2 regions of the Bradyrhizobium sp. IAR9 genome follow, and region 2 is predicted to be linked to the other one. Evidence: riboswitches for the same ligand, from Rfam matches in the RefSeq annotation. Region 2 holds a riboswitch; the other holds the start of a gene.
The links. Region 2 has a riboswitch for S-adenosylmethionine ahead of GGD67_RS07325 (homoserine O-acetyltransferase). Riboswitches for the same ligand answer to the same signal wherever they lie in the genome.
Positions count from the first base shown of each region.

Region 1: it holds a riboswitch for S-adenosylmethionine, as region 2 does, so the genes downstream of both, GGD67_RS37760 (O-succinylhomoserine sulfhydrylase) here and GGD67_RS07325 (homoserine O-acetyltransferase) in region 2, are expected to answer to the same signal.

Region 1 is NZ_JACBZW010000023.1:60,459-64,627, forward strand. It holds gene GGD67_RS37750 (SGNH/GDSL hydrolase family protein) at 1-261, shown strand, start outside; gene GGD67_RS37755 (SGNH/GDSL hydrolase family protein) at 274-1,266, shown strand; gene GGD67_RS37760 (O-succinylhomoserine sulfhydrylase) at 1,404-2,591, opposite strand; SAM riboswitch at 2,666-2,745, opposite strand; gene GGD67_RS37765 (2'-deoxycytidine 5'-triphosphate deaminase) at 2,826-3,962, shown strand; gene GGD67_RS37770 (PAS domain S-box protein) at 4,071-4,169, shown strand, end outside.
Region 2 is NZ_JACBZW010000002.1:369,103-373,271, forward strand. It holds gene GGD67_RS07315 (alpha/beta fold hydrolase) at 1-134, shown strand, start outside; gene metW (methionine biosynthesis protein MetW) at 479-1,141, opposite strand; gene GGD67_RS07325 (homoserine O-acetyltransferase) at 1,144-2,349, opposite strand; SAM riboswitch at 2,441-2,520, opposite strand; gene GGD67_RS07330 (chorismate mutase) at 2,677-3,525, shown strand; gene hisC (histidinol-phosphate transaminase) at 3,562-4,169, shown strand, end outside.

The sequences.
Region 1 (4,169 bases), on a different contig from region 2:
CAGTACAGCCCGCGTACCGAAACGATGATCTCGGCCCAACCGTTTCTCGATAATATGCGCGTCGTGGCGCAGGAGCATGATATTCCGCTGTTCGATCGTTTCACGATCATGCGGCAGTGGAATGATCAGGGTCAGTTCGACCTGTTCAGCCCGTCCCGCGGGCCCGAACTGGCGAAGCAGGTTCATGATTGCCTTGGCCGGGCGTTGGCACAGTTCGTGATCGACGCAGCCCATCTGGAGCCGGCCCAGCAGCAAAATTGAGGTCTAGTGTTAATGAGTTCTCTCCGCCCTTTTTGCCTGACGGCATGGCTGGCCGCGCCTGCAGCAGCAGTGCTGTTGTTGCTGGCGCCGGCCCCGCAGTCCCATGCGCAGACCCAAGCCGCGCAGGCGACACAAGCACCGGCGCAGTCGGCTGATCCCGCTCCCGCTTCGCCGTCCCAGACCACCGTTGCTGTGACCTCGCCCGAGCAGCGCGGCATCACCGCGCGCGCCATCGACAAGGTGAAGCAGGTCGCCAAATCCGCCGGCGACGTCTTCAACCGCGTGCCCTGCCTGCCGCCGAAGGGCGGCTCGAAGGCGATGGGCTCGCTGCCGCATGTCGCGGGCAAGCTCGTCGCCGGCCAGCCCGTCCTCATCGTCGCGTTCGGCTCGTCGTCGACCGCAGGATTCGGCGCGAGCTCGCCGGAGTTCAATTATCCGAACCGTCTCGCCGCCCAGCTGCGCCGACACTATCCGACCGCCGACATCACCGTCGTCAATGCCGGCGTCGGCGGCGAGGATGCGCCCGAGATGATGAAGCGCCTCCAGACCCAGGTGATCGACGTGCATCCGGATCTCGTGATCTGGCAGGTCGGCACCAACGCGGTGCTGCGCAATCTCGATCCCGGCGACACCGCCAAACTGGTCGAGGACGGCATCAGCCGCATCCAGGCCGCCGGCGGCGCCGACATCGTGCTGGTCGATCCTCAATATTCGCCGGCCGTCAACCAGCGCGGCGAAAGCGCCGGCAAGATGGTGAAGCTGCTCGGCAAGGTCGCCGAGCTTCGTCACGTCGGCATCTTCCCGCGCTTCGAGGTGATGCGCGACTGGCACGAGAACCAGTCGATTCCGGTCGAGAGCTTCGTCATCGCCGACGGTCTGCACATGAACGATTGGGGCTATGCCTGCTTCGCCCAGCTGCTCGGCGACGACATCATCCGCTCGGTGGGGCAGATCAAGCTGGGCGTGAACGTGCCCGCGGACGTAAGAACGTATCGGCCGATGTAGGCACGCTGCCGTAGGGTGGGCAAAGGCGCAAAGCGCCGTGCCCACCATCGCTCAGTGATACGAAGGAATCAGTGATACGAAGGAAGAAGACGTGGGCTCGCTTTCGCTTTGCCCACCCTACGAGATCTCGCTTCGCCTCACGCCTTCTCCAGCGCCGCAGTCAGATCCTCGATCAGGTCGTCGGCATGCTCGAGCCCCGCCGAGAAGCGGATGAACCCTTCGCTGATGCCGAGCGCGGCGCGGTCCTCCGGCTTCAGACGCTGATGCGTCGTGGTCGCCGGATGCGTGACGAGGCTCTTGGCGTCGCCGAGATTGTTGGAGATCTTCGCCAGCTTCAATTCATTGAGCACGCGGAACGCCGCGGCCTTGCCGCCCTTCACCTCGAAGCCGACCAGCGTCGAGCCGCCGCGCATCTGCTTTTTCACCAGCGCTGCCTGCGGATGATCGGCGCGGCCCGGGAAAACCAGTCGCGAGATCTTCGGATGGCTCGCCAGCACGTCGGCGATGCGCGCGGCCGTTTCGGTCTGCGCGCGCACGCGCACGCCCAGCGTCTCCAGGCCCTTGAGCAGGACCCAGGCGTTGAACGGCGAGATCGACGGGCCGGTCTGGCGCATGAAATTGTGGATGTGCTCGGCGATGAAGGCTTCCGACGACAGGATGATGCCGCCGAGGCAGCGCCCCTGGCCGTCGATATGCTTGGTCGCGGAATAGACCACGACGTCGGCCCCGAGCGCGAGCGGGCTCTGCCAGATCGGGGTCGCGAACACGTTGTCGACGACGAGTCGCGCGCCGCCCTTGTGCGCGATCTCGGCAATCCCGGGAATGTCGAGCACGTCCAGCGTCGGGTTGGTCGGGCTCTCCAGGAAGAACGTCTTGGTGTTGGGCTTCACCGCGCGTTGCCATTCATCGAGATTGGCTCCGTCGACCAGCGTGGTCTCGATGCCGTAGCGCGGCAGCAGGTCCTGGACGACGTAGAGGCACGAGCCGAACAGGGCGCGCGAGGCCACCACGTGGTCGCCGGCCTTGAGTGGCGCCAGGATCGCCGTCGTCACCGCGGCCATGCCGGTCGCCGCCGAGCGTGCGGCTTCGGCGCCTTCGAGCTCGATCATGCGGCGCTCGAACATCGCGATGGTGGGATTGGAGTAGCGCGAATAGATGAAGCCGGGATCCTCGCCCTTGAACCGCGCCTCGCACTCCTCGGCGCTGTTGTAGACGTAGCCCTGGGTCAGGAACAGCGCCTCCGACGTCTCGCCATATTGCGAGCGCAGGGTGCCGGAATGGACCAGGCGGGTTTCGGGACGGTAGTTGGTGGTCGACTTCGACATAGGTACCTCCGACATGACCGTCTCGTCGAAAACGGTCACAAAAAAACCGGCCTGGATATATCCACGGGCCGGGATCACAGAGGTCCCCGGCCTGTTTAGCGACTTATTTAACGTGGCTGCAAGCCGGCCGGCTCAAATCACCACGGGATAAGTGATGCTCATATTCCGCAATGCCCTTTCCGTCAAGGCGTCCATCGGATAGCCGTAAAAGACTTGTATTTTCGGCATGTCCGGATGCATCTGACCCCTGATGAGGACCCCCGGTTGACGTTCACGGTTGCGCCCGACGCCAATGGTATCCTGCCCGACCGCATGATCGCGGCGATGGCGGCGGCGGGGCTCATCCTGCCCGCCTATGACTTCGTCGAGAGCCAGATCCAGCCAGCGAGCCTCGATCTGCGTCTCGGCGACATCGCCTATCGCGTCCGCGCCAGCTTCCTGCCCGGTCCCGGCGCCACCGTCGCCGAGCGCATCGACGAATTGAAGCTGCACGAGTTCAGCCTCGCCGACGGCGCCGTGCTGGAGACCAACTGCGTCTACATCGTGCCGCTGCTGGAGAGCCTCGCGCTGCCGCCGGAGATCGTCGCGGCGGCGAACCCGAAGAGCTCGACCGGCCGGCTCGACGTCTTCACCCGCGTCATCGCCGACGGCACCCGCCGCTTCGACATGATCGGCGCCGGCTATCACGGCCCGCTCTATGCCGAGATCAGCCCGAAGACGTTTCCGGTGCTGGTCAGCGAGGGCTCGCGTCTGTCGCAGGTGCGCTTCCGCACCGGTGACGCCATCCTCAACGCCGACGAGCTCGATGGCTTGCATGCCGCCGAGCGCCTCGTCGACATCGACGATGCTGATCTCTCGGGCGGCGTCGCCGTCTCCGTCGATCTCTCCGGCGAGAAGGCAAACGGCTTCGTCGGCTACCGCGCCAAGCGTCACACCGGCGTCGTCGACGTTGATCGTCGCTCCGGATACGCGGTGGAAGATTTCTGGGAGCCGATCTCGGCCCGCCCCGACGGCAGCCTGATCCTCGATCCCGGCGAGTTCTACATCCTGGCGTCGAAGGAAGCCGTGCAGGTGCCGCCCGACTACGCCGCGGAGATGGTGCCGTTCGACCCGCTGGTCGGTGAATTCCGCGTGCATTATGCCGGATTCTTCGATCCCGGCTTCGGCTATGCCGGCGCGGGCGGGTTGGGATCGCGCGCCGTGCTGGAAGTGCGTTCGCGCGAAGTGCCGTTCATCCTCGAGCACGGCCAGATCGTCGGCCGCCTCGTCTACGAGAAGATGCTGGCCCGTCCCGACGCGATGTACGGCCAGCGCATCGGCTCCAACTATCAGGCCCAGGGCCTGAAGCTGAGCAAGCATTTTCGGGTGTAATTCCGTAGCCCGGATGGAGCGAAGCGCAATCCGGGACACCCTCGCTTGTGGCACGATCCCGGATTACGCTTCGCTCCATCCGGGCTACAGTCCACACGAGGTGGTGACATGACCGACCAATCCCAGCTCGACGCAAACATCCTCAACGACGTCGCGGATGCGCTGATCTATTCGGATCGCTCCGGCACGATCATGCGGTGGAACCGT
Region 2 (4,169 bases):
CGATGTTTCCGAAGTCGGGCCACGTGCTCAATCTCGAAGAGCCCGCGCTGTTCAACGCGAGCGTGGAGCGCTTCGTGGCGCTGGTTGAGGCCGGGCGATGGCCGGTGCGTGATCCCAGGTCGCTGGCGCATTAGGCACAGGCGCAGCAAATACTCCGTCGCGTAGCCCGGATGGAGCGAAAGCGTAATCCGGGATTGTCAACGCGGCGCGACTTGCCCCGGATTGCGCTGCGCTTCATCCGGGCTACGGGGTTCGGTTAGGTCTGCACTATGAAACGCCCCGCGCTCTCAACTCCGTCACCCTGAGGTGGCCGCTTCTTCAGCGGCCCTCGAAGGGCGACGGCCACGCTCTCGCCACAGCGAGAGATGAGCACGCCGAAACACTCGGCCGCTCATCCTTCGAGGCTCCCGGCGCGATGCTTCGCATCGCGCTACTCGCGCCTCAGGATGACGGGTCAGGCCGCAGCAGGCGAGAAAAACTACTTCCCCCCGCCGCGGCTGAGCAAGAACACCGCCTGCTCGCCGAACATGTTCCACACCCACCAGGGCAGATTCAGCGGCACCGGGCGGCCGTAGAGATCGAGCGCGACCGAGCGCTCCATCTTGACGTTGATCTCGTCGCAGAGCTGCACGAAATCCTTGATGGTGCAGAAATGGATGTTGGCGGTGTCATACCATGTCGCCGGCAAATTCTCGGTGCGCGGCATGTGGCCGCCGACCAGGAGCTGCAGCCGCATCTTCCAGAAACCGAAATTCGGGAAGGAGACGATGGCGCGGCGGCCGATGCGCAGCAGATTCTCCAGCACCACGCGCGGCTGCCGCGTTGCCTGCAGCGTCTGCGACAGGATCACGTAGTCGAAGGCGTCATCCGGATAATTGACGAGATCGGTGTCGGCGTCGCCCTGCACCACCGCAAGGCCCTTGGCGACGCAGCGATTGACGCCCTCGCGCGACAGCTCGATGCCGCGGCCGTCGATGCCGCGCGTCTCCAGCAGCTGGAGCAGATCGCCCTCGCCGCAGCCGACGTCGAGCACCTTCGAGCCGGGCTTCACCATCTCGGCGACCAGCAGATGATCGGCGCGATATTGACCGGACGAGGTGGTCGTCACGCCGTTCAGCGGCAGCGCTTCCTGTACAGACATCGCTAGCCGTCCTTCTTGCCGGTGAGCCCGCGCGCCTTGCCGGCGGATTGCAGGAAGGCGCGGGAGATGTCGAAGAATTCGGGCACGTCGAGCAGGAAGGCGTCATGGCCGCGATCGGTCTCGATCTCGGCGAACGACACCCGCGCGCTCGAGGCATTCAGCGCGTGCACCAGCGCGCGCGATTCCGAGGTCGGAAACAGCCAGTCGCTGGTGAAGGAGACCACGCAGAAGCGGGTCTTGATGTCGACGAACGCCTTGGCGAGCACGCCGCCTTGGTCGGCGGCGATGTCGAAATAGTCCATCGCGCGCGTCAGATAGAGGTACGAGTTGGCATCGAAGCGCTCGACGAAGGACGAGCCCTGGTAGCGCAGATAGCTCTCGACCTGGAAGTCGGCGTCGAACGAGAATGTCGGCAGCTCGCGGTCCTGCATGCGCCGGCCGAATTTTCGATGCAGCGCCGCATCCGAGAGATAGGTGATGTGCGCCGCCATCCGCGCCACCGCGAGCCCGCGATGCGGATGGATGCCGTGATCGGCATAGCCGCCGCCGTGCCAGTCGGGATCGGCCATCACGGCCTGGCGGCCGAGCTCGTGGAAGGCGATGTTCTGTGCCGAGTGCCGCGTCGCGCAGGCAATCGCCAGCGCGGAGAACACGCGGCCCGGATAGGCGGCGGTCCATTGCAGCACCTGCATGCCGCCCATCGAGCCGCCGACCACCGCAAACAGCGTGTCGACGCCGAGCCGGTCGACCAGCATCGCCTGCGCGCGCACCATGTCGGGGATGGTGATGACCGGGAAATCCAGGCCCCAGACCTTGCCGGTGGCAGGATTGATCGAGGCCGGCCCGGTCGAGCCCATGCAGCCGCCGATCACGTTGGAGCAGATGATGAAGTAGTGCTTGGGATCGATGGGCCGGCCGGGGCCGACCAGCGTCTCCCACCAGCCGGGCTTGCCGGTGACGGGATGCACATTGGCGACATGTTGATCGCCGGTCAGCGCATGGCAGATCAGCACCGCGTTGGAGCGATCGGCGTTGAGCTCGCCATAGGTCTGGTAGGCGATCTGGAACGGGGTGAGATCGACGCCGCAATCGAGCCGCAGCGGCTGCTCGGCGCCGAAATGCGCGATCTGCGAGCTTGGATGATCCACCTCGTGCGACCGTTCGTCGGCGCTGATCGCAGGACTCGGTATCGACTTGACGCCACCCATCTGACCATCGACCTCGTTTGCGATCAAACGCGTGATCGCCACTTGCATCAGGCCATGAAAAACCCGGCCTGAACGATAGGTTCGGCCGGGATCGGAAGCGTCCCCGGCCTGTTTAGCGAGTTTTTTAACGTGGCTGCAAGCCGGCCGGCTCAAATGACCACGGAACGGGCAAAAACTACCGTCTTGGGTGGTTTTCGTCAAGTCGCGGCCGGGATCGGCCCAATTCGTTTCTCTCGCGTCGTCCGAAAAGGACGTGATTTCTCTTTGCTTTCGCCGTCCCGACTGCCTAATCAGAACATCCCCCATCGAAACCATCGACAGCCAGACATGTCCCAACGTCCGCCCGCGCCACCATCGCTCCAGGAACTGCGCAAGGAGATCGACGCGATCGACGAGGGCATGCATCGCTTGCTGATGCAGCGCGGCGACATCATCGACCGCCTGATCCAGGTGAAGCAGACCCAGGAGGTCGGCTCGGCGTTCCGCCCAGCGCGCGAGGCCGCCATGATGCGTGACCTCGTGCAGCGTCATCGCGGCATCCTGCCGCTCGACACGGTCGAGAGCATCTGGCGCGTCATCATCTCCACGTTCACTTACGTGCAGGCGCCGTTCTCGGTGCATGCCGACATCTCGGCGAGCGAGCCGGCGATGCGCGATTCCGCGCGCTTCCATTTTGGCTTCACCGTGCCTTACATCGCGCATTTCAGCGCACAGGCCGCGGTCGAGGCGGTGGCGAAATCCAAGGGCGATCTGGCGCTGGTCTCGGCGACGTCGAGCCGCACGCCATGGTGGCTCTTGCTCGAAACGGAAGGCGCGCCGAAGATCATCGCGCGGATGCCCTTCGTCGAGCGCGCCGACCATCCGGCGGCGCTGCCGGTGTTCGCGATCTCGCGGGTCGCCGACAGCGCCCTGCTGACGGAGGTCGAGACCTTCAGCGTCCGCGTCTCCGGCTGGAACGCCGAGGTCGCGCGGGCCCTGTCGCCGCTCGCCGAGATCGTGGCGGTACCCGACACCGCCTTCGACGGCGCAGCGCTGCTGGTCTCGGTCACGAATGCGACCAGCATCGACAAAATCAGGGCTGCCCTGATCGAGGCGGGGGCCTCGGTGCGCTCCACGGCCCTCGTCGGCAGCCACGCAACGCGCTATACGGTGCCCCCGACCGGGGCGAAATCGTAAACCACGCGCCGCGCCCCGCCATTTTCGGAGTTCAAGATGTCCCGCCCCGTGCCGAATCCCGGCATTCTCGATATTGCGCCCTACACGCCCGGCAAGAGCCCGGTCGCGGAGCCGGGCCGCAAGGTGTTCAAGCTGTCGGCCAACGAGACGCCGTTTGGGCCCTCGCCCAAGGCGATCGAAGCCTTCAAGCACGTGGCGGATCATTTGGAAGACTATCCGGAAGGAACCTCGCGCGTGTTGCGCGAGGCGATCGGCCGCTCCTTCGGGCTCGACCCCAACCGCATCATCTGCGGCGCCGGCTCGGACGAGATCCTCAATCTGCTGGCGCACACCTATCTCAGCCACGGCGACGAGGCGATCTCCACCACGCACGGCTTCCTGGTCTATCCGATCGCGACCATGGCGGTCGGTGCCAAGAACGTCGTCGCGCAGGAGACCAACCTGACCTGCGACGTCGACGCCATCCTCAAGGCAGTGACGCCGAAGACCAAGCTGGTCTGGCTCGCCAATCCCAACAATCCGACCGGCACCTATGTGCCGTTCGACGAGGTCAAGCGCCTGCGCGCCGGCCTGCCGTCGCACGTGCTGCTGGTGCTCGATGCCGCCTATTGCGACTACGTCTCGCGCAACGATTACGAGATGGG